Regions from separate parts of the Catenibacterium sp. AM22-6LB genome, predicted to be linked through region 1. Evidence: predicted binding sites of a transcription regulator. Region 1 holds the regulator's gene; each other region holds the start of a gene.
What was found. The regulator HrcA, encoded in region 1, represses chaperone genes, less so after heat shock. The targets are predictions, from matches to a motif close to TTTTAGCACTNNNNNNNNNNNAGTGCTAAAA.
Positions count from the first base shown of each region.

Region 2: a site for HrcA is predicted at 6,041-6,071, ahead of DW269_RS08165 (co-chaperone GroES). Genes of this name have one in related genera too.
Region 3: a site for HrcA is predicted at 1,941-1,971, ahead of DW269_RS03290 (lactonase family protein). Genes of this name have one in related genera too.
Region 4: a site for HrcA is predicted at 5,252-5,282, ahead of DW269_RS06990 (Hsp20/alpha crystallin family protein). Genes of this name have one in related genera too.

Region 1 is NZ_QTUM01000023.1:7,224-14,907, reverse strand. It holds gene DW269_RS06500 (Asp23/Gls24 family envelope stress response protein) at 1-323, opposite strand, end outside; gene rpmB (50S ribosomal protein L28) at 558-743, shown strand; gene DW269_RS06490 (YjjG family noncanonical pyrimidine nucleotidase) at 778-1,455, opposite strand; gene dnaJ (molecular chaperone DnaJ) at 1,506-2,630, opposite strand; gene dnaK (molecular chaperone DnaK) at 2,682-4,496, opposite strand; gene grpE (nucleotide exchange factor GrpE) at 4,514-5,086, opposite strand; gene hrcA (heat-inducible transcriptional repressor HrcA) at 5,112-6,134, opposite strand; gene hemW (radical SAM family heme chaperone HemW) at 6,260-7,351, opposite strand; gene holA (DNA polymerase III subunit delta) at 7,353-7,684, opposite strand, start outside.
Region 2 is NZ_QTUM01000034.1:2,323-10,006, reverse strand. It holds gene DW269_RS08200 (TIGR01906 family membrane protein) at 1-86, opposite strand, end outside; gene DW269_RS08195 (tRNA (cytidine(34)-2'-O)-methyltransferase) at 73-585, opposite strand; gene DW269_RS08190 (XTP/dITP diphosphatase) at 585-1,178, opposite strand; gene aroE (shikimate dehydrogenase) at 1,175-2,032, opposite strand; gene chbG (chitin disaccharide deacetylase) at 2,128-2,865, shown strand; gene DW269_RS08175 (PLP-dependent aminotransferase family protein) at 2,919-4,106, shown strand; gene groL (chaperonin GroEL) at 4,135-5,754, opposite strand; gene DW269_RS08165 (co-chaperone GroES) at 5,767-6,027, opposite strand; gene DW269_RS08160 (lysylphosphatidylglycerol synthase transmembrane domain-containing protein) at 6,170-7,192, opposite strand; gene DW269_RS08155 (metallophosphoesterase) at 7,277-7,684, opposite strand, start outside.
Region 3 is NZ_QTUM01000008.1:21,977-29,660, reverse strand. It holds gene noc (nucleoid occlusion protein) at 1-621, shown strand, start outside; gene DW269_RS03295 (hypothetical protein) at 625-807, opposite strand; gene DW269_RS03290 (lactonase family protein) at 884-1,918, opposite strand; gene DW269_RS03285 (Lrp/AsnC family transcriptional regulator) at 2,046-2,537, shown strand; gene DW269_RS03280 (aminotransferase class I/II-fold pyridoxal phosphate-dependent enzyme) at 2,539-3,717, shown strand; gene DW269_RS03275 (epoxyqueuosine reductase QueH) at 3,714-4,343, opposite strand; gene queA (tRNA preQ1(34) S-adenosylmethionine ribosyltransferase-isomerase QueA) at 4,343-5,368, opposite strand; gene tgt (tRNA guanosine(34) transglycosylase Tgt) at 5,373-6,506, opposite strand; gene DW269_RS03260 (hypothetical protein) at 6,594-6,791, opposite strand; gene DW269_RS03255 (GTP-binding protein) at 6,894-7,684, opposite strand, start outside.
Region 4 is NZ_QTUM01000026.1:2,420-10,103, reverse strand. It holds gene DW269_RS07010 (DEAD/DEAH box helicase) at 1-895, shown strand, start outside; gene DW269_RS07005 (LacI family DNA-binding transcriptional regulator) at 897-1,877, shown strand; gene DW269_RS07000 (sucrose-specific PTS transporter subunit IIBC) at 1,989-3,851, shown strand; gene DW269_RS06995 (glycoside hydrolase family 32 protein) at 3,862-5,208, shown strand; gene DW269_RS06990 (Hsp20/alpha crystallin family protein) at 5,360-5,752, shown strand; gene DW269_RS06985 (Hsp20/alpha crystallin family protein) at 5,805-6,212, shown strand; gene DW269_RS06980 (Hsp20/alpha crystallin family protein) at 6,269-6,676, shown strand; gene DW269_RS06975 (N-acetylmuramoyl-L-alanine amidase family protein) at 6,709-7,665, opposite strand.

The DNA.
Region 1 (7,684 bases):
ACATTCACAGCTTCAATATCAATATCTAGAGTCTTTTCTAGTACATATTTAACTTTCTTCTGTACTTCATATACGATTTCAGAAATCTTCACACCGTAACCTACAATAATATAAAGATTAATAATAGAACCAGTCTGACCTTCTTCAACAACAATTCCTTTAGAATAATTATCTTTACCTAGAAGATCATAAAAACCATCCATCATCTTCTGGCTAGCCATACCTACAACACCATAACATTCTGTTGCAGCTCCACCACAAATAGTAGCAATAACGTCAGTTGAAATATCTATATTTCCAAGATCAGTTGTTTTTTTAATCATATTGATTCCTCCATTTTTATTCTTTTTTTATAATAGTAATTATATATCATATACACAAACATTACAAACAATTAGGATTATAGCAAACAATAAAGATTTTTCAATCCTTATTTTGTCCATATATTCAACTTTTTTTACATTTTGTACAGATTAATAAAAAAAATGATTGATTTTTGATGAGGTAGATGGTAAAATACACGAGTATGTGAAACAAGTAAAAGGATGGTGAATTCAATGTCTAGAAAATGTCAGCTTAGCGGTAAAGGACCTATGTCTGGTAACAACCGTTCTCATGCATTAAACGCTACAAGAAGAAAGTGGAATGTTAACTTACAGAAAGCTACTGTCATCATCGATGGTAAGCCTACAAAGGTAAGAGTTTCTGCAAGACAGTTAAGAACTTTAAGAAAGAGCGCTTAATCGATATAATAATAGAGGCTGGTAACAGCCTCTTTTATTTTACTATGTCTAACACTTCTATAAGTTTGTCTATTTCGTATGTGACAGCTTGAGAAGTGTTTTTTTGATGTTCTGGATTAAAGTAGCATGTATCGATGCCAGCGTTTTCTCCACCCTTTATATCGCTTGTAAGTGAGTCTCCAATAATAATTGTGGTATCAGGATCATAGTGGGTCTTTTCTTTAATATAATTAAAGTATGTAATATCTGGCTTTTCATACCCTACATCTTCTGAGATGAATATATCATCAAATAAGTCATAAAGCCCTGTACCCTTTAATTTGCCTAACTGAGCGACTTTTGAGCCATTTGATGCCGCATACTGCTTGCAATGTGGTTTAAGTGCCAAAATGACTTCTAAGGCGAATTCATTCAAACAATAATAAGTACCTAATGCTTCCTGATAATCTTTATTAAACTGAACACCATCAATAGAAACATTAAGCAATGTAAAAAAGTCTACAAAACGTTTCACCATGAGTTCATTTCTTCTTGAATGATCCTTTTCAATCATCTTCCAGCATTCTTTATTAATCTTTTTGTATTCTTCAAATTGTGCTTCTGTCATAGATACGCCATGTTTCTCTAAACATTTTTCCATGCTGATTTTTTCAGACATTTCAAAATTAAGAAGTGTGCCATCTATATCCCATAATATAGTTTTATATTTCATACTAACCTCCTTATTTCATTATACAAAAAAGATAGGAATACTCAATATCCCTATCTCTTGAATGATTTCTTAAATTGATCAAAAATAGATTCTTTTTCATCTAATTCTTTAAGTTTTGTATAAAGGTCTTTTTCTTTCTTGCTTAACTTCTTAGGAATAGAAACGTTAACCTGAACATACTGATCACCATAAGTATCACCACGCATGTTCTTGACACCTTTACCCTTAAGTCTCATGACTGTACCAGTCTGTGTTCCTGCTGGAATCTTCATAGTGACATCACCATAAACAGTAGGTACTTCAACTTCACAGCCAAGAGTTGCATCTACTGCAGAAACTGGAACTGATATAGAAATATCATTACCGTTTCTCACAAAGTATTTATGTGGACGTACATAGATTTCTACATATAAGTCACCATTAGGTCCACCATTCACACCACGCTGTCCTTTACCAGCGACACGTAACTGCTGATGAGAATTAATACCAGCTGGGATTGTTAATTCTACAGTGACATTCTTATTAATATATCCTGAACCGTGACAATGTGGACACTTATCCTTGACTACCTTACCTGTACCATGACAGTCTGGGCAGACTGATTCATTAATGATAGTACCAAATGGTGAACGCTGCTGTACTCTAATACGTCCTGTTCCACCACATCTAGAACATGTATGCACATCATTAGGATTCTTTGCACCTGTACCATGACAATGAGAACACTGTTCATCATAGTTAATCTTAAGTTCTGTCTTTTTACCCTTGATAGCATCCATGAAATCAATTTCTATCTGAACATAACGGTCTTCACCTTTTTGTGGTCCTGTAGGTCTTCTAGAACGTGACTGTCCTCCGCCAAAGAATGAACCGAAGATATCCCCAAAGTCCATATCTTCAAATCCGCCAAATCCCTGGCCACCAAATCCTCCAGCGCCTGCACCACCCTGTTCAAATGCTGCATGTCCATAACGGTCATAAGCAGCCTTCTTATTCTCGTCAGAAAGAACTTCATAGGCTTCATTAACCTCCTTGAACTTGTCTGCTGCATCTGGCGCTTTATTCACATCAGGGTGATATTTCTTTGCCATCTTACGATAAGCACGTTTTATTTCATCTTTTGAAGCATCCCTAGATACACCAAGGACTTCATAGTAATCTCTCTTATCTGCCATAAATTACACCTCATTTAATATAAGCCAAGGGGATTACCCTTGGCTTTCTTGTTAGTTCTTTTCAGTAAAGTCTGCATCAACGAAATCATCGTTATTGTTGTTAGATGAAGTGTCTGCACCTGCTGTGTTACCAGCATTCTGCTGCTGATACTGAGCAGCAGCCATCTGCTGAGCGATCTGTTCAAGTTCACTCATCTTAGATTCAAGAGTAGCCATATCATTATTGTCTAATGCAGTCTTAAGTTCATCTCTTAAAGCTGTAGCCTGGTTCTTCTGATCTTCTGGAAGGTTAGCACCCTGTTCAGCTAAAGCCTTATCAATCTGGTTGATCATAGCTTCTGCTTTGTTCTTAGTTTCGATGTCTTTACGTTTCTTTTCATCGTCAGCCTTGTTGCTTTCAGCTTCCTTAACCATTCTATCGATTTCTTCTTCACTTAAACCTGTAGAGTTTTGAATAGTGATAGACTGTTCTTTGTTTGTCTTCATATCTTTTGCTTTAACGTTTACAATACCGTTAACGTCGATATCAAATGATACTTCAATCTGAGGAATGCCTCTTGGAGCTGGTTCAATACCATCAAGTTTAAATAAGCCTAACTGCTTATTATCTTTAGCCATTGCACGTTCACCCTGTAATACGTTGATATCTACAGCTGGCTGGTTATCAGCAGCAGTTGAGAAAATCTGTGATTTAGTAGTTGGGATAGTTGTGTTACGAGGGATTAATACTGTCATAACACCACCCATAGTTTCGATACCAAGTGATAATGGTGTAACATCAAGTAATACGACATCCTTAACATCACCAGTGATAACACCACCCTGGATTGCAGCACCCATAGATACTACTTCATCAGGGTTAACTGACTTGTTAGGTTCTTTTCCTAATAATCTCTTAACTGATTCCTGTACTGCAATGATACGAGTAGAACCACCAACTAATAAGATCTGATCGATTTCAGAAGCAGATACTTTCGCATCAGTTAATGCCTGTCTTACTGGAACTTCTGTTTTAGCAACTAAATCAGCTGTTAATTCATCAAATTTAGCTCTTGTAAGAGTCATATCTAAATGAAGTGGTCCATTAGCACCAGCAGTGATATATGGTAATGAGATCTGAGTCTGCATCATACCAGATAAGTCTTTCTTAGCCTTTTCTGCAGCATCTTTTACTCTCTGCATAGCCATCTTATCAGCGCTTAAATCAACACCGTTTTCTTTCTTGAATTCAGAAACCATGTAGTCCATAACTTTCTTATCGAAGTCATCACCACCTAAGCGGTTGTTACCTGCAGTGGCTAATACATCAAATGTACCATCATATAAGTCAAGGATAGAAACATCGAATGTTCCACCACCTAAGTCATATACTAATACTTTCTGTTCCTGTTCAGTTTTATCTACACCATAGGCAAGTGCAGCAGCTGTAGGTTCGTTGATAATACGTTCAACATCAAGACCTGCAATCTTACCAGCATCCTTAGTAGCCTGACGCTGAGCATCATTGAAGTAAGCTGGAACTGTGATAACTGCCTTAGTTACTTTTTCACCTAAATAGCTTTCAGCAGTAGCCTTTAAGTTCTGAAGAATCATTGCTGAAATTTCTTCTGGTGTATAATCACGACCATTTACATGTTCTTTATAGTTTGTACCCATATGTCTCTTGATTGATGCTACAGTATCAGGATTTGTAACAGCCTGACGCTTTGCAGCTTCACCAACGATGATTTCACCGTTCTTGAATGCAACAACTGATGGAGTTGTTCTCATTCCTTCTGGATTTGCAATTACTTTTGCTTCACCATTTTCCATAACACTGACACATGAATTTGTTGTACCTAAATCAATACCAATAATTTTACTCATAATAAGTTCTCCTCCTATTAATCCTTATTCACTTTCACTAAAGTTGCTCTAATTACTCTATCTTTTAACATATAACCTTTTTGTAATTCTTCAGTCACAATATTTGGACCAAAGTCAGGATTATCATCCTGCATGACTGCCTGGTGCATATTTGGATCAAATTCCTTACCCTGTGCTTCAATCACAGTTACACCATTCTTACCAAGAATATTCATTAACTGGTTCAAAATCATCTTATTACCCTTAAGAATATTCTTACCTTCTTCGCTTTCAGGTTCAACAGTTAATGATCTTTCATAGTTATCAATAACTGGTAATAACTCTTCAATAAAAGACTGCATTGCATACTTTAACTGATTCGCATGTTCATTTTTAAGTCTTTTCTTTAAGTTTTCCATATCAGCGAATACTTTATAATAATCTGTCTTCCACTTGTTGATTTGAGATTCTAAATCCTTAATCTTTTCATCTTTAGGATCTACTGTTTCTTCAGCTGTTTTTTCAGTTGCTTCTTCAGTTGTTTCTTCTTTTACTTTTTCAGCTTCTTCCTTAGTAGATTCTTCAACAGTTTCTTCTGCTTCTTTCTTCATTTCTTCTGCCATGGTCTCACCTCTTCTACTCATCATTTTCCTTGATGATTCTTTCTATATTTTCAGTAATATATTCTACAAGCGATACAACTTTCTTGTAAGGCATACGTGTTGGACCGATTACAGAAATCGTTCCTTTACTAGCTCCTCCTGTATCAAAAGAAGATGAAATAACTGATACATCATCAAGTCCAGATACATTTGAATCATCACCAATTAATACCTTGATACCATCATCATCAGTTGGTGCTAAGAAATTCCAGTTTGATGAATTTTCAAATGCACTCACTAATTTTCTTAACTTGTTGACATCATTGTATTCTGGTTGATACAGCAAATGATCTTTACCAGAGAAATATACATTGTTTCTTGCAAACTTCATAAATGCTTCTAAGAAAGCATTAAACAAGATTTCATGTTCCTTGATTCTCGTATTGAGGATTGGCTTGACATCGTTTTCTAATCTATCTGCCACCTGATTAATTGGCGTTCCTACTAATGTGTCGTTCATTACCGCCACACAAGATTGTAAATCATCCAAACTCAATGTCTCAGATAAAGTGAAAACTCGATTTTCTACATGTCCCTTATCCGTTACAATAATCGCAGTCACATTGCGCGTCCCAATTGGAACAAGTGTAATGTTCTGCAGAGATTCATAACTTGAATTAGGTCCTAGAGCAACCGCCGTTAGATCAGTCAACTGGCTTAACATTTCGCAGCTTTCTTTAATCAAACTATTCAATGATTGATGTGTATCACTAAAGATAGTTGCAACCTGATTCTTTACCTGTTCATCGACATTTGGCTGAAGCAAAGTATTTACATAATAGTAATATCCCTTCTTAGAAGGAACACGACCAGAAGATGTATGTGTCTTCACTAGAAAGCCAAGTTCTTCAAGCTTGCTCATTTCATTTCGAATAGTGGCGCTTGAATATGGTAATTCATATTTTGTCATTAGAAGCTTAGATCCAACAGGTTCTGCTGTTTCAATAAACTCTTCGACAATATATTTAAATATAAGCATTTGTCTTGCCGAAAGCATTCCCAAGCACCTCCTTAGCACTCTTTTTCCTCTTGTGCTAGATTCATTATACATTCTTTTTTAGCAGTGTCAAGACTTTAGTGCTAGTTTATATTAAAAATGGTTTCTCTAATTTGAGAAACCATTTATTCTGGTAAGAAATCTAGAAGAATGGAATTAAGAAGATCGAGTGTATCATTTGTTTTCAAATGATTGTTTTCAATAATCAACGAATGATTACCAAGGTTCTTAGTGAGAGCTTCTTTATAGACATCTTCTACAGAACAATGATATCTTCTTTTAAATTCATCAAGGTCTAATCCTTCTTTTAGACGTAAAGACATCATAAGATGATTAAACATTGTATCTTCAATTGTTTCTTTTTCTATATATATTGTATTCTTCCCCTGCAAGTAATCAGTAAGACTACGCGAGTGAGAAATAAGTTCATTATCTATTTTACCTGTCGCACCAATGCCCACACCATAATAGTTATCATAATGCCAATAAACTTTATTATGTTCTGATTCATGATTTCCTAACGCATAGTTAGAGACTTCATAGCGATGAAAACCAGCATGAGAAAGTGTCTCTACAATATAATCACTCCACTTTCCTTCTGTTTCTTCATCAAGAGGTTCAAAGGAATCATATAAACGTGTATGTTCCTCCAATATAAGTGAATAATAAGATAAATGATTAACAGGAAGTGATAGGGCAATATGCAAGTCTTCTTTTACATCTTCTAAGGTTTGTCCAGGAAGTCCATACATGAGATCAATAGAGATATGCTTAAAGCCTATAGCCTTTGCATTTCTTACTACTTCTTTCGCAATATCAGAAGTATGATAACGTTCAATCCTTTTTAATAAATCATTATTAAATGTCTGTACACCAACGCTTATTCGATTGACACCATGAGTATGCATACATTCTAGTTTATCAAGCGTTGCTGATTCAGGATTGACTTCTATTGTATATTCAAGAGTATCATCACCTACAAAAGGATCAACCATGCTTAATAAGATATCTAATTGTTTTAAAGAAAGAGCACTTGGTGTTCCTCCTCCTATATAAATAGTTCTCATTATATGATGGGGAAGAGCGTTAAGTTCTTCCTTTAATCGTTCTAGATATTTTAAGACAAACTCTTCACGATAATAGACCTTTGCGAAATCGCAATAAGAACAGATATGATCACAAAAAGGAATATGAATATAAAGTGCTTTTGTTTCCATATTATATCCTCATCAAGAAGAGTTCTAATCCTCTAAATTTATCTACTGTACCTGTCTTGATTGCATAATCTAGTTCTGACAAGGCATAAAGTTTTTCCATGAGTTCAGTGATATCAAAATGTGCTGCATTTTTACGAATTGGATAGATAGCACGAGGATTAAGACCGAGTGCTGAGGCAATATCATTATCACGATATCCCTTTTTACTCATAATAGAGACCTGATAGAGATTACGTAATGCATTCGCAATTAAACCAATGAGTTCTAAAGGATCATGTTTCTTAGAGATTAAGTCTTGATAAACACGCATTGTATTTCTTAAATCATGATTCA
Region 2 (7,684 bases), on a different contig from region 1:
GGCACAAATGTGACTAAGAGAATAGCACAATCAATAATCAAAAAGGTCAAACATATAGTTAAAAGAATACCTTTAAATTTCTTCATTGTATAAGAAGTCTTCTCCCTTTTGAACTTCTACTGTAGATAGATCAGGATAACCCTGCTGTCTTAATGCTTCATAAACACCAATGGCTACAGTATTAGATAAGTTCAAACTACGTGAATCTCCATACATAGGAATACGTACACAATCATCAATATACTTCTTTAAGATATCATGAGGAATACCATCATGCTCATGACCAAAGAAAAGATAATGTTCACCTTCCTGTTTAAAATCATCTTCACTATAAACTTTCTTAGAATAACGTGTAAAGAAATGATAAATACCAGGATTCTCTTTTTCAAACTCTTCAAAGTTTTCATACACTTTAAAAGTGAGGTGATCAAAATAATCCATAACGGCTCTTTTCATTCTTGGATCATTTAACTTAAACCCTGTAGGTTTAATAATATGTAAAGGTGTATGTGTCGCTGCACATGTTCTCATAATATTACCTGTATTTTGTGGAATCGCAGGATGTACTAATACAACATGATTCATTACTTATGTTCCTCCTCTAAATAATCATATAAAGCCTTTAATGCCTTTGCACGATGAGAGACTTTATTCTTTTCTTCCATAGTCATCACTGCAGAAGTCTTCTTTAATGGTGGATAATAGAAAATAGGATCATAACCAAAGCCATTTTCACCATCAATACAATCATTGATTTTTCCTTCAAAAGTACCTAAGAAAGTCTTTGTTTCTTCACCAGGAATAGCCAAAGCCATCGCACATACGAAACGTGCTGTCTTATCTTCTTTATCCTTTACAGCATCAATAATCCACTGATTCTTAATATCATAACTTGTATCTTCACCCATAAAACGAGAAGAATAAATACCAGGCTGTTTATCTAATGCATCTACTTCTAAACCAGAATCATCTGCAAGAGTAGGCATATGAATCATATTCATCACTGTTTCAGCTTTAATCACTGCATTTTCAGTAAAAGTAGTCCCTGTTTCTTCAATATCAGGATTATAACCTAATACATCTTTAATAGACTTTACTTCAATCCCTAACTTTTCCAACATTGCGGAAATCTCTTTAAGTTTCCCTTTGTTTGTTGTTGCAACTACAATCTCTTTCATTCGCTTTCCTCCATTCCTAATGCGACTTTGACTTCATGAATAGGCATATCCTTTCCTGTCCAAAACTTAAAAGAACATGCACCCTGATAGACAATCATACGTTCCCCATTCATATAATCAAGACCTCTTTGTCTTGCATAACTTAATAGCTTTGTTTCCTTAGGGTTATAAATAATATCAGCTACTTTTAAACCATCAGGTAACATATCAGCACTCTCAATAATACATCCTTCAGGATGAGGGGCCATACCAACATTTGTTGTATTGACTAATAAATAAGTATCCTTTAAATCTTCCTTAATACTTTCCTGATCAATTTTCTTTAAAGTAATAGGGCAGTTTAATTTTTTATTAAGTTCTTTAATAAATGGCTTATCAGAACGATTATAAACCACAATTTCTTTAGCACCAGCCAAAGCAAGAGAAATAATAATTGCACTTGCTGCACCACCAGCACCAAGCACTACAATCTTATGCTTCGCAATACCCCATCCTTTATCACGGCAGGCCATCACAAAACCTTCTCCATCAGTAATATGACCAATGAGTTTACCATTCTCATTCTTTACAGTATTGATACTCTTTGCAAGTCTTGCCTGTGTTGTGAGTTCATCCATATATTTCATCATATCCTGTTTATAAGGCATAGAAATATTGTATCCCTTAATAGGTAATGTCTTAACAGACGTAATATAGTCATCTAACTGATCTTTAGTCACTTCAAATGCAAGATAAACATCATTAATACCTAATGTTTGAAATGCAGTATTATGCATCATTGGTGAAAAAGAATGTTTAATAGGATTTGCGACAACCCCATATAAACCTGTATATCCAGTAATTGTATTTTTCATAACCTTCTCCTTTTGTCTTGTATTATACATCATTTTGTCGTTATGTGTGACTGTTCTTATAATATTTAGTACAATGGATTATAGAGGTGAAAAGTATGATCAAAAAATTAATTATCAATGCTGATGATTTCGGTATGTGTGAAGGAAACTCCCTAGGTATCCTACTTGCACACGAGCAGGGACTTGTAAGTTCCACTACAGTGATGATGAATATGCCATATGCTTTATGGGCTCTAGACAAGGCAAAGGCATATCCAAATCTAGGAATTGGTGTTCATTTAACTTTAACTGCTGGTAAACCATTATTACCTGGCAAGAAAAGCTATACAGATGAAGAGGGGAACTTCTTAAGACCAAGTGCCTATGAAGATGAATTCCCAGATGGAGAACCAGATGAAGTCTATGAAGAATGGAAAGCACAGATAGAAGCTTTTATCGCACACACAGGACATCTTCCTACACATCTAGATTCTCATCACTATGTGCATATGGAACATAGACAATTAGAAGTCATCAAGCGTCTTGCCAAGGAATATAACCTTCCTATTAGACAAACAAGATATGTGGATGAAAACTACTTCCCAGCACGTTGTGAATTCTATAAAGATGGTGTAAGCTTTGAAACATTTAAAGAAATTTGTTCAACTGAAGGCTATGATACAGTAGAACTTGTTTGTCATCCTGCTTTAGTTGATGAAAGACTCATGAACGTATCTAGCTACAATATGAATCGTATCAAGGAATTAGAATTACTTAAGAGTGATGAATTCAAACAGTTCATCAAGGATCACGATATTCAGATCATAACTTACGCAGACATAAAAAATAATTAGGTATTTTTAAATAATAGTAGTAGAATGAGAAAAAAGTGAATGGAGTGACATATATGAGATACGCAGATAAGATGAATTACGTAAAAAAATCAGCCATTAGAAGTGTCATGGCTGATGCAAGTGAGAATGGTACGGTAGAGTATATTAGTTTTGCGAGTGGATTCCCTGATCCAGAAGCTATTCCACAGGAAAAGCTAGAAGAAGTAGGACATAAGATTCTTCAAGAAAAGACTTATGAAGTTTTGCAGTATGGCTCTGCCCAGGGTTATACAGGTTTAATAGAATCTTCTAAGTCATTCATTAATAAGCATGAATGTATATGCACAAGTGATGATGATATTATTATTACAACAGGATCACAGCAGGGCTTAGATCTTGTGTCTAAGATATTCTGTGATGAAGGGGATTATGTTGTTGTAGAGAACCCAAGTTATTTAGGTGCTTTAAACTCATTTAAATGTAATGGGGCAAAGCTGCTTGGTGTTTCTTTAGAAGAAGATGGTGTAAATCTAAAAGAACTAGAAGAAGCCTTTAAAAAAGGACCAAAGGTATTCTATACAATTCCTAACTTCCAGAATCCTACCGGAGTCACAACATCTCTAGAAAAAAGAAAAGAAATCTATAACCTTGCAGTAAAGTATGATGTAGTTATTCTAGAAGATAACCCTTATGGTTATTTGCGTATTACAGGAGAAGAAGTCCCTTCTATTAAATCTTTAGATCAAGACCATCGTGTTGTTTATGCAGCCAGTCTTTCTAAGATTATCTCACCAGGTATGCGTACAGGAATCATCTGTGCAAGTAAAGATATTATCTCTAAGCTCTTTATGGCTAAACAATCAGGAGATAACCATACAAACAATCTTTCACAATATATGATGGATGCTTTCTTAAGAGAAACAGATATGGATGCACATATTAAACATTTGCAGTCTCTTTATGCAAAGAAATGTAACTTCATGTTAGAGATGATCAAGAAGTATTTCCATCCTTCTATTCATGTCATTGAACCAGAAGGCGGTATGTTTATATGGTTTGATCTACCTGATGGAGTCAGTATGCCAGAATTCGTTCAGGCTTCTATTAAGAAGCATGTAGCCATCGTACCAGGTAATGAATTCATGGTAGATAGTACTAAGCCATGTCAATCTATTCGTATGAACTTCTCAGCTGCTTCTATGGAGAATATCGAAAAAGGTATTCAGATTTTAGGAGAACTAACATATCAATTTTGTAAGTAATAAAAAAAGCCATTTCTGGCTTTTTTTTTTAATACATGCCACCTTGTGGCATAACAGGCTGTTGTGGTTCTTCCTTTTTAGGAAGTTCTGCTACACCTGCTTCAGTTGTTAAGAACAGGGCTGAAATACTAGCGGCATTTAATAATGCGCTACGAGTGACCTTAGTTGGATCAATAATTCCTGCTTCAAACATATTAACCCAGTCACCTGTCTTTGCATCAAATCCAAAGTCCTTTTCAGCAGTCTTTTGGATAGATACAATTTCTTCTTCATCATAACCAGCATTGATTGCAATCTGAGTAAGAGGCGCAAATAAAGAATTCATGACTACGTTAATACCCTTCTGGATATCTACATTCGTATCTCTGACCTGATTCTTTAATTCTTCATAGGCTTCTACTAACGCAGCACCACCACCAACAACGATACCTTCATCTACAGCGGCCTTAGTCGCATTAAGAGCATCTTCAATTCTTAATTTCTTTTCTTTTAATTCTGCTTCAGTTGTAGCACCGACTTTAATTGTTGCAACACCGTTAGATAATTTACCAATACGTTCTTTTAGTGTCTTCTTTTCATAATCACTCTTAGTATGAGTTAATTGTGTCTTTAATTCTTCAACACGGTTATTCACTGCTTCACTTGAACTATGACCAATAAGAGTCGTATTGTCTTTCTTTACAATCACTTTCTTGATTGTACCAAGATCTTCAATAGTTAAATCAGAAAGCTTCATATTAAGGTCTTTGTTGTAGAATTTAGCACCAGTTAATACTGCAATATCCTCCAACATTTCTTTCTGTTTATCACCAAATCCTGGAGCCTTAGTTGCTACGACATTAAAGGCACCTCTTAACTTGTTCAATACAAGAGAAGAAATCGCTTCATTCTCATAATCTTCAGCAATAAGTAATAATGGTTTATTAGCCTTTAATACCTGTTCAAGTACTGGAAGTATTTCTTGCAAATTAGTAATCTTCTGATTAGTGACTAAGATGAGTGGGTTATCCATTTCAACTTCCATCTTATCTGTATCACTTACAAAATAAGGAGATACATAACCCTTATCATACTGCATACCTTCATTGACTTCTAATTCATCATCAAAACTATTAGATTCATCTACGTTGATAATACCATCTCTACCAACTTTTTCCATTGCCTGAGCAATCAATTCACCAATATGACTATTAGAAGAAGAAATAGTTGCAACAGAGGCAATATCCCTGCTTGTTTCTACCTTATGAGAATTTTTTAATAATACTTCTGCCACTGCTTTAGAAGCTCTTTCAATACCTTCTCTCATAAGTACAGGGTTTGCACCTTTTTCAACCTGCTTCATACCATTCACAATCATATCTCTTGCAAGAATTGTAGCAGTTGTTGTACCATCACCTGCAATATCATTTGTATTATTGGCTACTTCATATACAAGTTTTGCACCCATATTTTCAAAATGATCTTCTAATTCTATTTCCTTGGCAATAGAAACACCATCATTCGTAATTAAAGGAGAACCATAACTCTTCTCTAATACTACATTTCTACCTTTAGGACCAAGTGTGACACTCACTGCATCAGCAAGAGTATTCACACCCTTCAACATTGATTGACGTGCATCACTAGAAAAACGTATTTCTTTACTCATAGCTTATTCCTCCTATTCAATACATGCGAGAACATCTTTCTCGTCTATCACAATATATTCAACACCATCAAGTTTAACTTTTGTACCTGAGTATTCCTTGAATACAACACGATCTTTTTCTTTTAAATCATTTTCACATTGTGGACCTACTGCCACAACTTCTCCAACAGTAGGAAGACTCTTTGTTTCAGTAGTGAGAATAATACCACTAGCTGTCTTATTTTCTACTTCTTCTTTCTTTAATACGATATTCTTATTTAAAGGTTTCAACATAATTATTCCTCCTTATTAGCACTCTCTTTATCTGATTGCTAAGAGTATTATAGTTCTTATTAGCATATTGTCAAGGAGAGTGCTAATTCATTTTTAGACAGATTGAATAAAAGTGCACAAAAAAGCCACTCCTAAGAGTGACTTAATCGTCTTTTCGTTTTGTATCCTTCGCAACGATAAATGTGATCATACCAAGTGTTAATCCAAAATAGAAAGAGAAGAAACGCCATAAGAACATAGAACTAGAAGCATTAGCTCTTCCTAAGAAACCAAATAAGATCATATAACATCCTTCACTACCACCTGATGCACCAGGAATAGGGAGGAATGTATTAATTAAATTAATAATAGAAGCCAGTCCTAAGAACTGTACAAATAGGGTAACTGGTACTTTTATTCCTAAAGCAAGACACGAAAAGAATGGCGTAGAGTAGATAATAGTAAGTTTCACAATATTACATAATACTGTCTGTAATAAAGCTTTTTTATTTTTCTGTAATACATTCATCTGTTCTCTAAATTCACCAAAGTAATTCTGAATTCTAAAGCATGTTGATTCATAATCTTTTATAAGTGGTGTTTTAGAAAGGAGATAGACTACTTTATCTACTATAAAGTTCTGGAACTTCTTGCTCTTAGCACCTGCAAATAATAGAAGAGTGACAACTGCATTAATAAGAAATCCAACGGCTGCCATAGAAGATACACCTACACCTTTATCTAAGAAGTAGGCTGAATCCACAATCATAATCACTGCAGTAAAGCCCATGATCACTATTTGATAACTAATAAAGCACATGAGTAAGATACTTGTAGAAATAGCAGGGGAAATCCCCTGGTTATTAAATACAAACACCTGGGCGAACTGTCCTCCTGAAGAAGAAGGAGTTAAACCACTAAACAAAGTACCTACAAGTCCATTCACAAAACCTTCTTTAAGAGTAAAGTCTTTCTTATAAAAACGCGCAAAGATCATTGTAGCGAGTCCATCAAATACATAATATATAAACATAATAAAACATAAGATGAATAGCCAAAAAGGATGCGCTGTAGTAATTGTTTTAAATACAGTAGAGACTTCAGAACCTACTGATAAGTATAAAGATATACCACTAATCACAAGAATTAATGCAATATTCAAGATATAGCTCTTCTTTGTTTTCATGGGAATCACCTCATTTCCCTATCTCTATTTTACCAATCTTATTCCTTATATGAAAGTAAAAGAAAAGAGTAAGGATTAAAATCCCTACTCGAATGTAATCATAATAATCTCATTTTCACATAATACTTTAAAATGATAGTTATGACGTGGTGCTATACCATTACTTACAATTAGTTCAGAACCACTTTCTTTATAACTTCCATGATTATAAGTAGTCGCATTATTACACTTTACAAGTGGACCAATACCAGGGAACCAGATAGTACCACCATTACTATGTCCAGATAACTGTAAATGTGTATGTCCTTTATTTTGACTAAAACTATCAGGATAATGACTTAAAGTTAAGACAAACCCGTCAGAAGCAGGTATTTCTTCCTGACTATTAATAGATTGTCCATAAAGGGTAAAAGAACTATTACGATAATGAATGGTACGAGCACTGTTATTAAGTACTTCAAATCCACCTTCATTAAGGATATTAGTCACTTC
Region 3 (7,684 bases), on a different contig from region 1:
GAATATGAAGGTAAATATCAGATTGTTGTAGGGGAAAGAAGATACCGTGCCTGCAAACTAGCAGGTATTACAGAAGTACCATGTATCATTCAGGAACTTGATGACAATCAGACAGCCAATGCCGCATTAGTAGAAAATATTCAAAGAGAAAATCTTTCAGCAATAGAAGAAGCCTTAGCTTACCAGCAGATTCTAGATACACAGGGTTTAACACAAGCCCAGTTAGCTGAAAAGGTAGGTAAGAAACAGTCTACAGTGGCCAATAAACTTAGACTCTTAAAGCTTCCTATGACAGTACAGGAATCAGTTAAGAAAAAAGAAATCTCTGAAAGACATGCCCGTGCTTTATTAAAACTAGAAGATACAGCACAACAAAATAATATGTTGAAGGAGATTCTTGAACATAACTTAACTGTCGATGAAACAGAAAAAAGAATTGCGAAACTATTAGCACCTAAAAAAGAAAAACCACGTGTACGTAAATTCTCTAGAAGTGTTAAAATCGCAATCAACACAATTAATCAGGCAGTAAAGATGGTTACTGATGCAGGAACTGATGTAGAAGAAAACATCAATGAAACAGATGACGAAGTCATCATTACTCTAAAAGTAAAGAAGTAGATCCTAATTACTAGGACCTACTTCTTTTTTAAATCTTTCTGGAATTCTATTATGGAATACAATATCCATAACTTCATCATAACTAAATTCATAACATTCATTTGTTTCAGTCACATGTATTCTTAATACATCACCTCTCTCTGCTTCTGTTAAGAATAAATATAAATTTTTCATCAATTCTTCCATAGGTAACCTCCTATATATTTATTCTTAAAGAATCTTTAAATTACTTAATGATATAATAAAAAAGATTGAGCTAAGCTCAATCTTCAACACATACGCATACAGGTGCAGGAATCTCTAATTCAGAATCTGTCATCAATAGCTTTTCATTCTCTTCATCAAAAGTAAGTACCTGAAGCTTATTATCTTCCTGTGCACCTACAATAACATACTTATCATCAATAATATTGAAGTCTCTAGGTTCTTTACCAGTATGTACCATATAAAGTAAAGAAATCTTACCATTCTCTTTATTGACTCTATATAAGGCAATAGAATTATGACCTCTATTAGAAATAAGTAGATGTTCTCCACTCTTTGTGAGATGAATTGCGGCAGCTGCATTAAATCCCTTGAAATGACGTGGAACACAATGAATGGCCTGAACTAAACTCATACGACCCTCATTATACTTAAAGACCATAATCTTATTCGCAATCTCATTAATGAGATAACCATAACGCCCATCCTGTGAGAAAATCAAATGTCTAGGACCAGAACCAGGTACAACATTTACTGCATAATCTGTATTCTCTTTAAGAACACCATCTTTATAATTGTACATCACGATCTTATCAGCACCCAAATCTACAGCATATAAGAAACGTCTGTCAGGTGTAAAACCAACATTATGTACATGAGGTGCAGTTTGTCTCTTTAATAAATCAGGACCCATACCAGTATGTCTCACAGCACCAATTTTATGATCAATACGATAATTTTCTAGTTTATAAGCAGCTGTTGCACCAACATGATAGTTTGCCGCAAAGATATACTTATTATCATCAGAGATACATAAATGTGTATAACTTCTACCAGAAGAAGAATAGTTATTATTAAGAATCAATTCATTCTTATGAATACTAAAACTTCCTAATCCTCCACCTTCATTATTAGATCTCGCATTCTTATAAGATACATAAAGTTCTTTATTTCTTGCAATCAGATATGATGGAAAATCTTGAGTTAATATCTGTTGTATTTTCTTTAATTCCAATGTTTCTTCATTAAAAGAAACAATATAGATTCCTTTATCGTCACCTTTACCGTAGCTTGCAACATAAAACGTTTTCATAGGACACCTCCATATGAAAATATTTTATCACAATTATTCTCTATTTACTAATGAGTTTCATTATTATAAAATGATTGTACAATAGTCAAAGGAGGACAAGAGGTTGGATAATAAGGAACTTTTATCTATGAGTGATGGTCTTTTAATTCAATTATTACAGAAAAATGCGAGATATAAGGTTTCTGACCTAGCCGCCGCGCTAGCAGAATCTAAAGACAGCATTGTAGAAAGATTAAATAGACTAGAAAAAGAGAAGATTATTTGTGGTTACCATACTATTGTCAACTGGGACAAGACAAATACTGAACTTGTGACTGCGATGATTGAGATTAATGCTATTCCTGAAAGAGAATATGGTTATGATCGTATTGCATCACACATTTATAAGTACGAAGAAATTGAAACAATGTATTTATTATCTGGTGATTATGATTTTATGTGCATTGTAAAGGGTCGTACTATGCAGGAAGTCGCGCACTTTGTTGCATCTAAATTGGCATGTATTCCTGGTGTTACAGGAACAAAAACAACATTTGTGTTAAAGCCATATAAGACAGATGGACATGTCCTAGTAGATGATGAAGATGGTAAAAATACGCGACTGGTGGTGACTCCATAAAATGGATTATGAGAAGAAATTAAGTACTGCAGCACAAACTATTAAACCAAGTGGTATTCGTAAGTTCTTTGATCTTGCAAACCAGATGGAAGGTGTTATTTCATTAGGTGTAGGGGAACCTGATTTTGCGACACCTTGGAAGATTAGAGAAGCTGCAATCTATTCAATTGAAAAAGGACGTACTTTCTATACCGCAAACAGAGGTTTATTAGAATTACGTCAGGAAATTAGTAATTATTATTATCGTCGTTTTGGTGTACATTATGATCCTGAAAATGAAATTATTGTGACTGTAGGTGGTTCAGAAGGTATCGATATCGCAGTAAGAGCCTTAATGAATCCAGGTGATGAAATGATTATCTTAGACCCAGGATATGTTGCTTATGAACCAAGTGTTATTCTTTCAGGAGGAGTACCTGTAAGAATTCACCTAGAAGAAAAAGATGAATTCAAATTAACACCTGAAAAACTTAAAGCAGCTATTACACCAAAGACAAAGGTCATGTTGATCAACTTCCCTTCAAACCCAACAGGTGGGGCAATGACAAGAGAAGACTATGAGAAACTTGTACCGATTATTAAGGAATCAGGTATTATTGTTATATCGGATGAAATCTATGCAGAATTAAGCTATGAAGAACCATTCTGTACATTGGCTTCATTCCCAGAAATCAGAGATCAGATTATTGTCATCAATGGTTTCTCTAAGGCCTATGCCATGACAGGATGGAGACTTGGTTATGTTCTTGCAAACCCAGTATTCTCTAAGGCAATGTGTAAGATTCATCAGTATATTATCATGTCAGCACCTACTGGTGCACAATATGGTGCAATAGATGGACTGAGACATTGTGATAAAGAAGTAGAAGAAATGAGAGCCTCTTATCTCTCACGTAGAAACTTCCTTGTAAAAACATTTAATGATATGGGACTTCATACATTTAACCCAATGGGTGCTTTCTATGTATTCCCATGTATTCGTTCTACAGGTCTTACATCTGAAGAATTCTGTGAAGAACTATTAAATGATCAGAAGGTAGCCTGTGTACCAGGTACAGCCTTTGGTGATGCTGGAGAAGGATTTATTCGTGTCTCTTATGCATACTCACTAGAAGAATTAAAAATTGCGACTGAGAAGATTAAACTATTCTTAGATAACTTAAAAAACAGATCTCATTAGAGGTCTGTTTTTTCTCTTTCTAGCATCTCCTGATAGCTATAAACACAGCCACAGTAGTTCTGTCTATACATATGATATTCATCACTCATACGTGTTGATTTTAAATAACCATTATCTTTCTTAAAATCACTATGAAGGAATTTTGGTGTTTCTAGATCTAAATCATCACCAATCTCATTGATCCATTGGCTATTCTTATGAGGAGAAACAGACAACACAGTTGTCCAATAATCAAAACCATGCATTCTAGCATAATCTCTTGCCTTCTCCATTCTTACTTTATAACACACATAACAGCGGTAGCCCTTTTCTCCTGTATCCTTATATGGCGCAATATGCGTTAAATATTCTTCAGGATCATAGGTATCTTCTACCACTTGTACATTCTGGTTCTCTTTATCATTGAACTCTTTCACAAATCTTTCTAACTCAGATTCACGACGATGATACTCATCAGCAGGGTAGATATTACTATTTGTATAATAAATAGTAATATCAAAGTACTGACATAACTCTTTAATCACATTAGAAGAACAAGGACCACAGCATGCATGAAGCAATAACTTTGGACGTCCTTCTAAATGTTTAAGAGTCTCCAACATCACTAAACGATAATTCTGTTTCATTAGTGGATGAACATTGCATCACCAAATGAGAAGAAACGATACTTCTCATTTACTGCAATCTTATAGGCATTTAAGATATGTTCTCTACCTGCAAGAGCACTTACAAGCATCACTAATGTAGACTTAGGAAGATGGAAGTTTGTGATCAATGCATCAATACCAGTAAATGTATAACCAGGATAAATAAAGATATTTGTATTTTCATGAGCTGCTTTGAAGCATCCATATTTAGAATGGTTGGCTTCTAATGTACGACAAGAAGTAGTACCCACCGCAATAATACGTCTACCTTCTTTTTGAGCCTGATTTAATTTTTCAGCTACTTCTTCACTAATTTCATAATATTCACTATGCATATGATGTTCTAATACATTTTCTACCTTAACAGGTCTAAATGTACCTAAACCAACATGTAAGGTTACATCTAGGATTTCAACCCCTTTTTCTCTTACTTTCTGAAGTAATTCTTCAGTAAAATGTAAGCCTGCAGTAGGGGCAGCAGCACTACCTTCTACCTTTGCATAGACTGTCTGATAACGATCAGGATCATTTAACTTTTCTTTAATATATGGTGGTAAAGGCATAATACCTAACTGATCTAGAATTTCATAGAAGATTCCATCATAAATCATCTTGAAGATACGAATACCTTCTTCTCTGATTTCAGTACACTGAGCCTTTAAACGACCATCACCAAAAGTAATCACAGTACCGAGCTTTACAATCTTCGCATTACCTACTAAACATTCCCATAAATCATCATGAAGATCCTCTAATAAAAGAACTTCTACATGTCCACCCGTTTCTTCCTTAAGACCATAAAGACGTGCTGGAATAACCTTTGTATTATTTCTTACAAGCACATCACCAGGCTTTAGATAATCGAGAATATCATAGAAATGTTTATGTTCAACATCTCCTGTTTCTTTATCTAGAACCATTAAACGTGAAGTATCACGTTTCTTTAATGGTGTCTGTGCAATTAATTCTTCTGGAAGATCATAATCAAATAATTCAATATCCATAAAACTAAAACGCCCTTTCATAAACATCACGACCGTACTGTTCTAAGAATTCTTCCTTAAAATCAGCTAAACGGTCTTCTTGAATTGCTTTTCTAATATCTGCTGCAAGATCTAATAAGAATGCAACATTGTGAATAGATAATAAAGACTTACCAAAGATTTCATCACACTTGTGAAGATGTCTTAAATAAGCTCTTGTATAATTTCTACATGCATAACAATGACACTTATCATCAATAGGAGTAAAGTCACGTTTATACTTTTCATTATTGATATTCATACGTCCATGATGTGTCATAAGTGCACCATGTCTTGCGACACGTGTAGGAAGTACACAGTCAAACATATCAATACCTCTAATAGCACCTTCAATTAAATCAATAGGATTACCTACACCCATTAAATATCTAGGCTTATTTTCAGGTAACCACTTAACACTATCTTCAATCATTTTATACATGATTGGTTTAGGTTCACCTACAGAAGTACCACCAATAGAATAACCAGGGAAATCCATATCAACTAAAGTCTTAGCACTTAGTTCACGTAAATCCGCAAACTCACCACCCTGGACAATACCAAATAAAGCCTGGTCTTCTCTCTTATGTGCTTCCTGACCTCTCTTAGCCCATCTTAATGTTCTTTCTACAGAGTTCTTCATATAATCATGAGTACATGGATAAGGTGCACATTCATCAAAACTCATAATAATATCAGCACCTAAATCTTCCTGAATTGCGATAGACTTTTCAGGAGATAAGAATAGCTTAGAACCATCCACAATACTCTTGAAGGTAACACCTTCTTCTTCAATCTTACGTGTCTTACCTAATGAGAATACCTGGAATCCTCCAGAGTCTGTTAGAATAGGTCCATCATAGTTCATGAACTGATGAAGCCCGCCTGCATCTCTTACAATATCACTTCCTGGTCTTAACCATAAATGATAAGTATTCGCAAGTACAACCTGAGAGCCCATTTCTTTAAGCTGTTCAGGAGAAATACCTTTTACTGTTGCCAGTGTTCCTACAGGCATGAACATAGGTGTTTCTACATCACCATGTGGTGTATGAAGAATCCCATATCTTGCGCCTGTCTGTTTACATACGTGTTTACATTCATACCAAAAATCTTTCATTATATCACCTCGATAACCTTGGATATTATACGAAAAAATACGCATTAAATCAATAAAAAAGGGGAAAGCTCCCCTTTCTTAAGAATATTATTTGTGTTTTAAGTCATCCAGTTTTTTAAGGATTAGAAGACCAAAGATAATAATCAGTCCAATGATCATTAAGCCATAGGCTCTAATATCTGTATCATAAGGTGATATAATATAGACTATTTGTTTAACACAAACTAAAGCGAAAAGTGATGCAATAAACCAAATAAAAAATTTTACTACAGTATTGTTCTTCATATATGTTCCTCCAAACTGAAGTGTTATTTCTTTCATATATATTTTACCATTATCCCCCCCTAAAAGAAGCATAATAAAAAAATCCAGGAAAATAATCCTGGATTAATCAAATGTGACATATTCGTTATCTAAAGGTTTAGCCCCTTCAACATGATCTACATCAAGAACACAGATATTCGCATTCATAGATGGATCATATTCAATATGTGTATGACCTTCTAATAGAAGCCATTCATTAGGTATGAATTTAGACGCATATTCACTTACGCAAAGCATACCAATTAATGAAGTATCCTGTTCACAGCATACCATTGCATAACGACCAAGAATAAAACCATTAGGAATCACTTTATCACGACCTATGAATTTACCTTTTATTTTAATTGTCTTTTGATCATAACGTTCTGGATGTTCCATCGCATCATAACAGAAGATACCAAAATCATGATCAGCAACTTCTAAATGATCTTGTGTATAATCGTATGGTAATTCATCATCCTGCATAGTATTTACAGAACCATCTTTATTTTCATAGATGATCTGACATACAGGATTCATTGCCTTGATGTTGTTTCTTAAAGTAGACTTCTTCATACCATCTTCAATACGGTTAAAGATGACTAAATCACTCTTAGCACAATGTTGGAATAAAAGTGCACGCATGTTATTCACATAAAGCTGGAAAGTAGAGGCATTGATAGTAGTTAGAATCTGTACAACATCCCAGTTTTCAGGGAATGGTGATTCTACAAACTGATCTACATTCCACATACCATTAAATTCTACAAGAACCTGTGTAGGATGATATTTCTCCTTTAAATCCTTAAAGAAATCGGCAGTCAAGTCTTCTTCATTCTCTACATAAACGATTTCACAGTTATGTTCCTTAATAG
Region 4 (7,684 bases), on a different contig from region 1:
ATTATGGTCCATCTTTGATTTCTTAAATAAAGACTATTTATATAACTATCGTTATTTTAAATCTCATTATGAGGCACCTATTGTAAAGGATCATGATGAAGAGGTTCAGACACAATTACAGAAGATGATCTCACCTTTTGTATTAAGACGTACTAAGAATGAAGTATTAAAAGATTTACCTGATAAGATTGAAAATACCGTACTTGTAGACTTCAGCGAAGATGAAAAGAAGCTCTATTTAGCTCATTTAGCACAGGCCAATCAGTTATTAAAGACATTGGATGGTTCTAAAGACCGTATTCAGATTCTTGCAATGTTAACAAAGTTAAGACAGATCTGTTGTGAACCTCGTATTGTCTTTGATGATGTAAAACATATGTCCTCTAAGATGGAAGCATGTTTAAATATTATTCAGACATATAAAGACAATAACAAGAAGATTATTGTATTCTCATCATTTAAGAGCTTACTGAATCTTCTTGCTAAAGAATTAGATAAGAGTAAGACATCTTATTATATGTTGACTGGTGATACTGATAAAGCAGATCGTAAAGGTTTAGTAGATGCTTATCAGAATGATGATACAACAGTCTTCTTAATTAGTTTAAAGGCTGGTGGTACTGGTTTAAACCTCACTGCAGCAGAAGGTGTTATTCACTTTGACCCTTGGTGGAATATGTCTGCACAAAATCAGGCAACTGATAGAGCATATCGTATTGGACAGAAGAATAAAGTATTTGTATATAAGTTGATTATGGCTGATTCTATTGAAGAAAAGATTCAGACATTACAGGCAGCTAAGAAGGATTTAGCTGATCGTTTTGTGGAAGGTAATAGTGGTTCTATTACGACTATGAGCGGTGAAGAAATCATGAGTTTATTTAGTGAGGATTAACATGAAGAAGATGACTATGGCCGATATTGCGAAAGTTGCAGGTGTGTCTAAGACAACTGTTTCTCGTTATTTTAATGGTGGCTATGTAAAAGAAGAAACACGTCAGAAGATAGAGAAGATTGTAAAAGAGTATGATTATGAGCCTAATGTGCTTGCTGCGAATTTAAAAGCCAACAAGACACATACTGTGGGTATTGTATGCCCTACTCTTACTTCATATGCTTCTAGTCGTATGATGATGAATATTGATCAGTTCTTAAAGAAGCATCATTATACGACAATCATCATTAACACAAATCATGATGAACTCGATGAAATCAAGTCCATTACTAAACTTACACAATTAAGAGTGGATGGTATTATTCTTCTTGCCACTTCTATCACAATGGCACATAGAGATATTGCCTCTAAGAGTTCTGTTCCTATTGTGTTTATGGCGCAGGCCTATGATGATGGTGTGAGTGTTATTAACAATGATTATGAAGCAGGCTATAAGATAGGTGAGTATATTTATTCTAATGGTCATAAGAATGTTGTATATGCAGGAGTAAGTAGAAAAGATGTGGCTGTAGGAGTCATTCGTAGACAAGGTGTTTATGATGGCTTACAGAATGTACATCCTCATTTTCTAGAAACAGACTTCTCTGCTGAAAAGACAATAGATAAACTCAATGATTACTTAAAGAATCATACATGCCCTACTGCCATCATCTGTGCAACAGATACAATTGCGATGGGATGTATGAAAGTTCTAAAAGATCACGGTTTACGTATTCCTGAGGACGTTTCAGTAACTGGATTTGGTGGTTATTGGACTTCTACTGTAATGTCCCCTGCTCTTACAACTATTAAGTTCCATTATGCCCATGCTGGTCAGACGGCTGGACAGATTATTCTTGATATGATAGAAGAAAAAGAAGTCGAACGTGCTACACTTATTGACTTCACATTTATAGAAGGAGAAAGCGTCAGAAGTATCTGATGCTTTTTTTAAAATGTGGTATCGGTTTCATATTTTTGTTGACAAGTGCTTGTGCTTGATATATGATACAGATGTGGAATCGGTAACATACCGATAAAGGAGGAAATTTCAATGGACTACAATAAAGTCGCAAAAGAAGTCATCTCCCATGTTGGTGGACCTAAGAACATCAAAAAGGCATTTCATTGTGCTACACGTTTAAGATTGATGTTGAAGGATCCATCATTGGCAGATGAAAAAGCTTTAGAATCTGTAGATGGAGTTAAGGGAACATTCCTTGTCCAGGAACAGTTCCAGATCATCTTCGGAAGTGGTACTGTGAACCTTGTCACAGATGAAGTATTAAAAGAATTAGGTATGGACTCTCAAGATCAGGCTGATGAAGAGATTGTAGAAAAGAAGGGAAATCTAATCAGCCGTGCTGTTAAGACACTAAGTGATATCTTCGTACCTATCGTTCCAGCCATCGTTGCTGGTGGTTTATTGATGGGGATCAATAACGTATTAACTGCACAGGGATTATTCTTTGCGAATAAGAGTTTGATTGAAGCTTATCCAATGTGGAAAGACTTTGCGACAATCATCAACTTATTCTCTAATGCAGCATTCACATTCCTTCCAATTCTCGTTGGATTTAGTGCTACTAAGAAATTTGGTGGTAACCCATATCTTGGTGCTGTCATGGGTATGATCATGGTACATCCAGATTTATTAAACTGTTACAACTATGGTAAAGTAGCAACACCTTTCTGGAACCTATTTGGTTTAAAGGTTGCTGCAGTAGGTTATCAAGGAACAGTTCTTCCTATCTTATTTACATCTTGGGTAATTGCAAAGTTAGAAACTAAGTTACATAAAATCACACCTTCTTGGTTAGATAACTTAACGACACCATTATTGTCAGTATTAATTACTGGATTTATTACATTCTTAGCTGTTGGTCCTGCATTAAGAGAAGCAGGTAATGTACTTGCAGATGGATTACAGTGGTTATATTTCTCATTAGGCCCTGTTGGTGGTGCAATCTTTGGTTTCTTATATGCACCTATCGTTATTACTGGTATGCATCAGAGCTTTATCGCAATCGAAACACAGTTGCTTGCAAGTGCAGCACATAGAACATTCATCTTCCCTATCGCAGCAATGAGTAACGTTGCTCAGGGTGCTGCAGTATTAGCTGTGTTCTTCTTATCTAAAGATCCTAAACAGAAATCACTATGTAGTGCATCTGGTATTTCAGCATTACTTGGTATTACTGAACCTGCAATGTTCGGTGTTAACTTAAAACTTAAATATCCATTCATTGGTGCTATCTGTGGTTCTGCTGTTGGTTCAGCTTGGATTGCAGGCACTAAGACTCTTGCAAGTGCTGTAGGTACTGCTGGTATTCCTGGTTTCCTTTCTATTCCACCAGAAAGCTGGGGTAACTATGGTATTGGTATGGCTTTATCTATCGTTGTCGCATTTGTAGTAACTTGTATCCTACATAAGAGAAATGTAGAAAGTAAAGAAAGCTTAGCTGCACCTATGAAAGGTACAGTCGCTTCTATCACTGAATGTCCTGATCCAACATTTGCTTCTAAAGCTATGGGTGATGGTTTCGTAGTATTCCCAGAAGATGGTAAGTTCTATGCACCAGCGAATGCTGAAGTGACTATGACTTTCCCTACTAAGCATGCATTTGGTTTAATGACAAATGATGGTACAGAAATTCTTGTACATATTGGTTTAGATACTGTTGAATTAAATGGTGAACCTTTCACTATGCACGTTAAAAAAGGTGACAAAGTAAAGAAAGGTCAGCTACTCGTTGATGTTGATTTAAAGGCTATTGAAGCAGCTGGTAAAGAAACTGCAACTGCAGTAATTATTACAAATGGCAAAGTAGCGAACTTAATTAAGAGCGGTGCTGTTGATGCTAAAACAGATGTTGTAGAAATAGCGAATCCAGTTGTAGAAGTTAAGGCTGCATAAGGAGATTTTTATGAAGGAAATGTACAAACTAAAGTATCATCTAGAACCTGTATCTGGATGGATGAACGATCCTAATGGGCTTGTAGAAAAAGATGGAAAATATCATATCTATTATCAGTATTCTTACGAACCTGAAGGTGGATTAAAGTATTGGAAACAATTCACTACTAAAGATTTCCTTCACTATCAGGATGAGGGGATTGCCCTCTCTCCTGATCATCCTCATGATCAGGGTGGTGCTTATTCTGGGTGCTGCTTCAATGACCATGGATTATTACGTTATTTCTATACTGGTAATGTAAAGCTGCCTGGTGATTATGATTATATTAATGCAGGTAGAGAACATAATGTGATGATAGTTGATTCACAAGATGGGCTTGTATTAGATCATAAGGAAGTTGTGCTTTACAACAAGGATTATCCTCAAAACATGTCTTGTCATGTAAGAGATCCCTACGTTTATGAAAATGATGGTATGTATTATATGGTTCTAGGAGCAAGAACCCTTGATTCACATGGTTGTGTAATCTTATATTCATCAAAAGATTTAAAGAAGTGGGATTACATGAAGACTGTTGACTACCATAAACCTTTTGGTTATATGTGGGAGTGTCCGAATTATTTAAGTTTTGAAAAGAAGAAGTTCTTATTCTGTTGTCCTCAGGGACTAGAAAGCCATAACTATGATTATGAAGCTATTTATCAGAATGGATACTTTCCTCTTACAACAGATTTAGAGAAGGATTGCGTTTTGGAGGACTTTATCGAGTTTGATCATGGGTTTGATATCTATGCCCAGCAGTTCTTCAAAGATGAAAAAGGTCGTATGATCATGGCAGGCTGGATGGGGCTTCCTGATATTGATTATACAAATCCTACCGTAGAAGAAGGACGTCAGCATGCCTTCACTCTCTTTAGAGAGATTACTGAACATGAAGGTAGACTCTATCAGTTCCCTATTGAAGAATATAAGTCTTTAAGAGAAGAGAAGAAAGAAGTACAGGGAACATCTCTCACAATGAATACGTCTTGTTTTGAATGCCATATAACTGATCTCCCTCAGTCATTCAAACTTCATTTAAGAGGTGTAAATATGAATTATGAAGATGGTCTTCTCACTATCGATATGAATAAAAGCGGTTCGGGTCGTGGTGTGAAACACATTAAAATTCCTAAAATGAATAATATGACTTTGTTTAGCGACACATCTTCTTTAGAGCTATTCATCAATGATGGTGCTTATGCCTTTACTACACGTATTTACAACAATTCAGATACTATTGAAATTATAAGTAATATAGAAATTGATATGACTGCTTATCAATTAAAAGCTATTGACTTAGAACCTGCCAAATAGGCGGGTTCTTTTCTTTTAGCACTTTATTAAAGAAAGTGCTAATTTTTAGCACTCAAGTGTTGACTTTGCTAAATGAGTGGCTATAATAATAGTTGTAATCGATAGAGAGGTTACTAAGAAATAAGAAAAACGTTGAGAGAGGCGAACAAATATGAGATATTATCCAAATTTTAGTGATGTATTTGATGATTTATTTGATTCAGGAGTCAATACTACAAAAGCAAATACAATGTTATGTGATATTCGTGAAACAGAAAATACTTATGAAATGAATATTGCTCTTCCTGGATATAAGAAAGAAGATATTGCTTTGGAACTTAAGAATGGCTACTTAAAAGTATCAGCATCTGCTAAGAAAGAAGAAACTACAGGACGTATTGTAAGACGTGAAAGATATAGTGGTAACTGTTCTAGAAGCTTCTATGTAGGTGAAGAATTTACTGAAGAAGATATCAAGGCTAAGTTTGATAATGGTGAATTAATGATTTCAGTTCCTAAGGAAGCTCCAAAGAGAATAGAAAAGAAATCAATTACAATCTACTAATAACACGAGACGAAGAATCCCATGTTTAAATTTGATAAAGGAGATGTTATTTATGAGATTTTTACCTGGTTTTTATGATGTGTTTGATGATATGTTTGATGATGGCTGGATGAGTCCATCAACTAATGCAATGCAGTGTGATATTAAGGAAGTAGACAACAACTATGAAATGAATATTGCTCTTCCTGGATATAAGAAAGAAGATATTTCTCTAGACTTGACTGATGGTTATTTAACAGTTTCTGCAAATACTAATCAGGATAAGGAAGAAAAAGATAAGAACGGTAAGGTTATCAGAAGTGAACGTTATACAGGCAGCTGTTCAAGAAAGTTCTATGTTGGTGAGGGTTATAAAGAAGAAGACTTCACTGCTAAGTTTGAGAATGGTGAATTAATGATCACTTTCCCTAAGACTGAACCTGAAAAGATTGAAGAAAAGAAACCTATTATGATTGAATAGTTCATAACACGAGACGAAGAATCCCATGTTTAAATTTGATAAAGGAGATGTTATTTATGAGATTTTTACCTGGTTTTTATGATGTGTTTGATGATATGTTTGATGATGGCTGGATGAGTCCATCAACTAATGCAATGCAGTGTGATATTAAGGAAGTAGACAACAACTATGAAATGAATATTGCTCTTCCTGGATATAAGAAAGAAGATATTTCTCTAGACTTGACTGATGGTTATTTAACAGTTTCTGCAAATACTAATCAGGATAAGGAAGAAAAAGATAAGAACGGTAAGGTTATCAGAAGTGAACGTTATACAGGCAGCTGTTCAAGAAAGTTCTATGTTGGTGAGGGCTATAAAGAAGAAGACTTCACTGCTAAGTTTGAGAATGGTGAATTGATGATCACTTTCCCTAAGACTGAGCCTGAAAAGATTGAAGAAAAGAAACCTATCATGATTGAATAGGCATTAAAAAAGGAAGCGTGAGCTTTCTTTTTTTATACTGTACGCATGTAGTTATAAACTTGTTTCTTGAAACTCTCCCAGTTCATTGATCCAAACTGCCCTTCTATCATTGGTCTAGGGCACTCTTTCCCTGACCAATCATGATGCATACGGAGTTGATCTACACTGAGGTTATATTGTTTTAATAATGCAGCAGCAAGTTTGGCTGCATTTTTTTCTGCAATATATAAATGGCCATCTGAATTGACACATATTTCTATCGCAATAGATGCACTATTACCTGGCATGACACCATCTCCTGCATGTCCTGCCTGCTGGTTAAGTGGTAATGATTGGTAGATACTGTGGTCATCCACAGTATAATGCCAGGAAGCAGAACGTACATTACCTGTATATTGAAGTTTAGCATGACTCAAAGCATCGGCTCCTTTACTTGTATTATCTGTTGTATGAATCGTAATATACAGTGGTCTCATTGCATAATGAGTACGATGACTACTTGTTTCAGGAATCATATAATCTTTGTAGAGAGGTATCCCAGTTGTATTCTCTATAGAATTATTGACATCTATACTCACATATTGAGAAGAAACCCACCCCTTCCCTTCTATATACATATAACGTCCTGCTTCTTTTGTGACATGATAACTTCCTGCAGGAACAGTATTAGAAGTGGCATAGTAAGAGAATGGTGCACTATACAGCGTCTTAGAAGTACTAAATGTAATTGTATTAGAGATTGTAAGAGGCTGTACACCTACATAGTTTTTATGACTATATTTCTTACCATCTAGCCCTGTATAAGTCAGTCCATCAAAACTACTACATTCTATTGGTCTAGATAAGAGATGGTTACTTATTAATATATGATCACTTTTAATAATGACTTGTGTTGGTGTATAGCTAGGAAAACTAATAATAAGTAATACTACAACCAATATATTCTTCAGTATTCTCTTCTGTTTTATTGTCAGCTTTTGATGTTTCATAGTTATTTCCTTCTTCCAT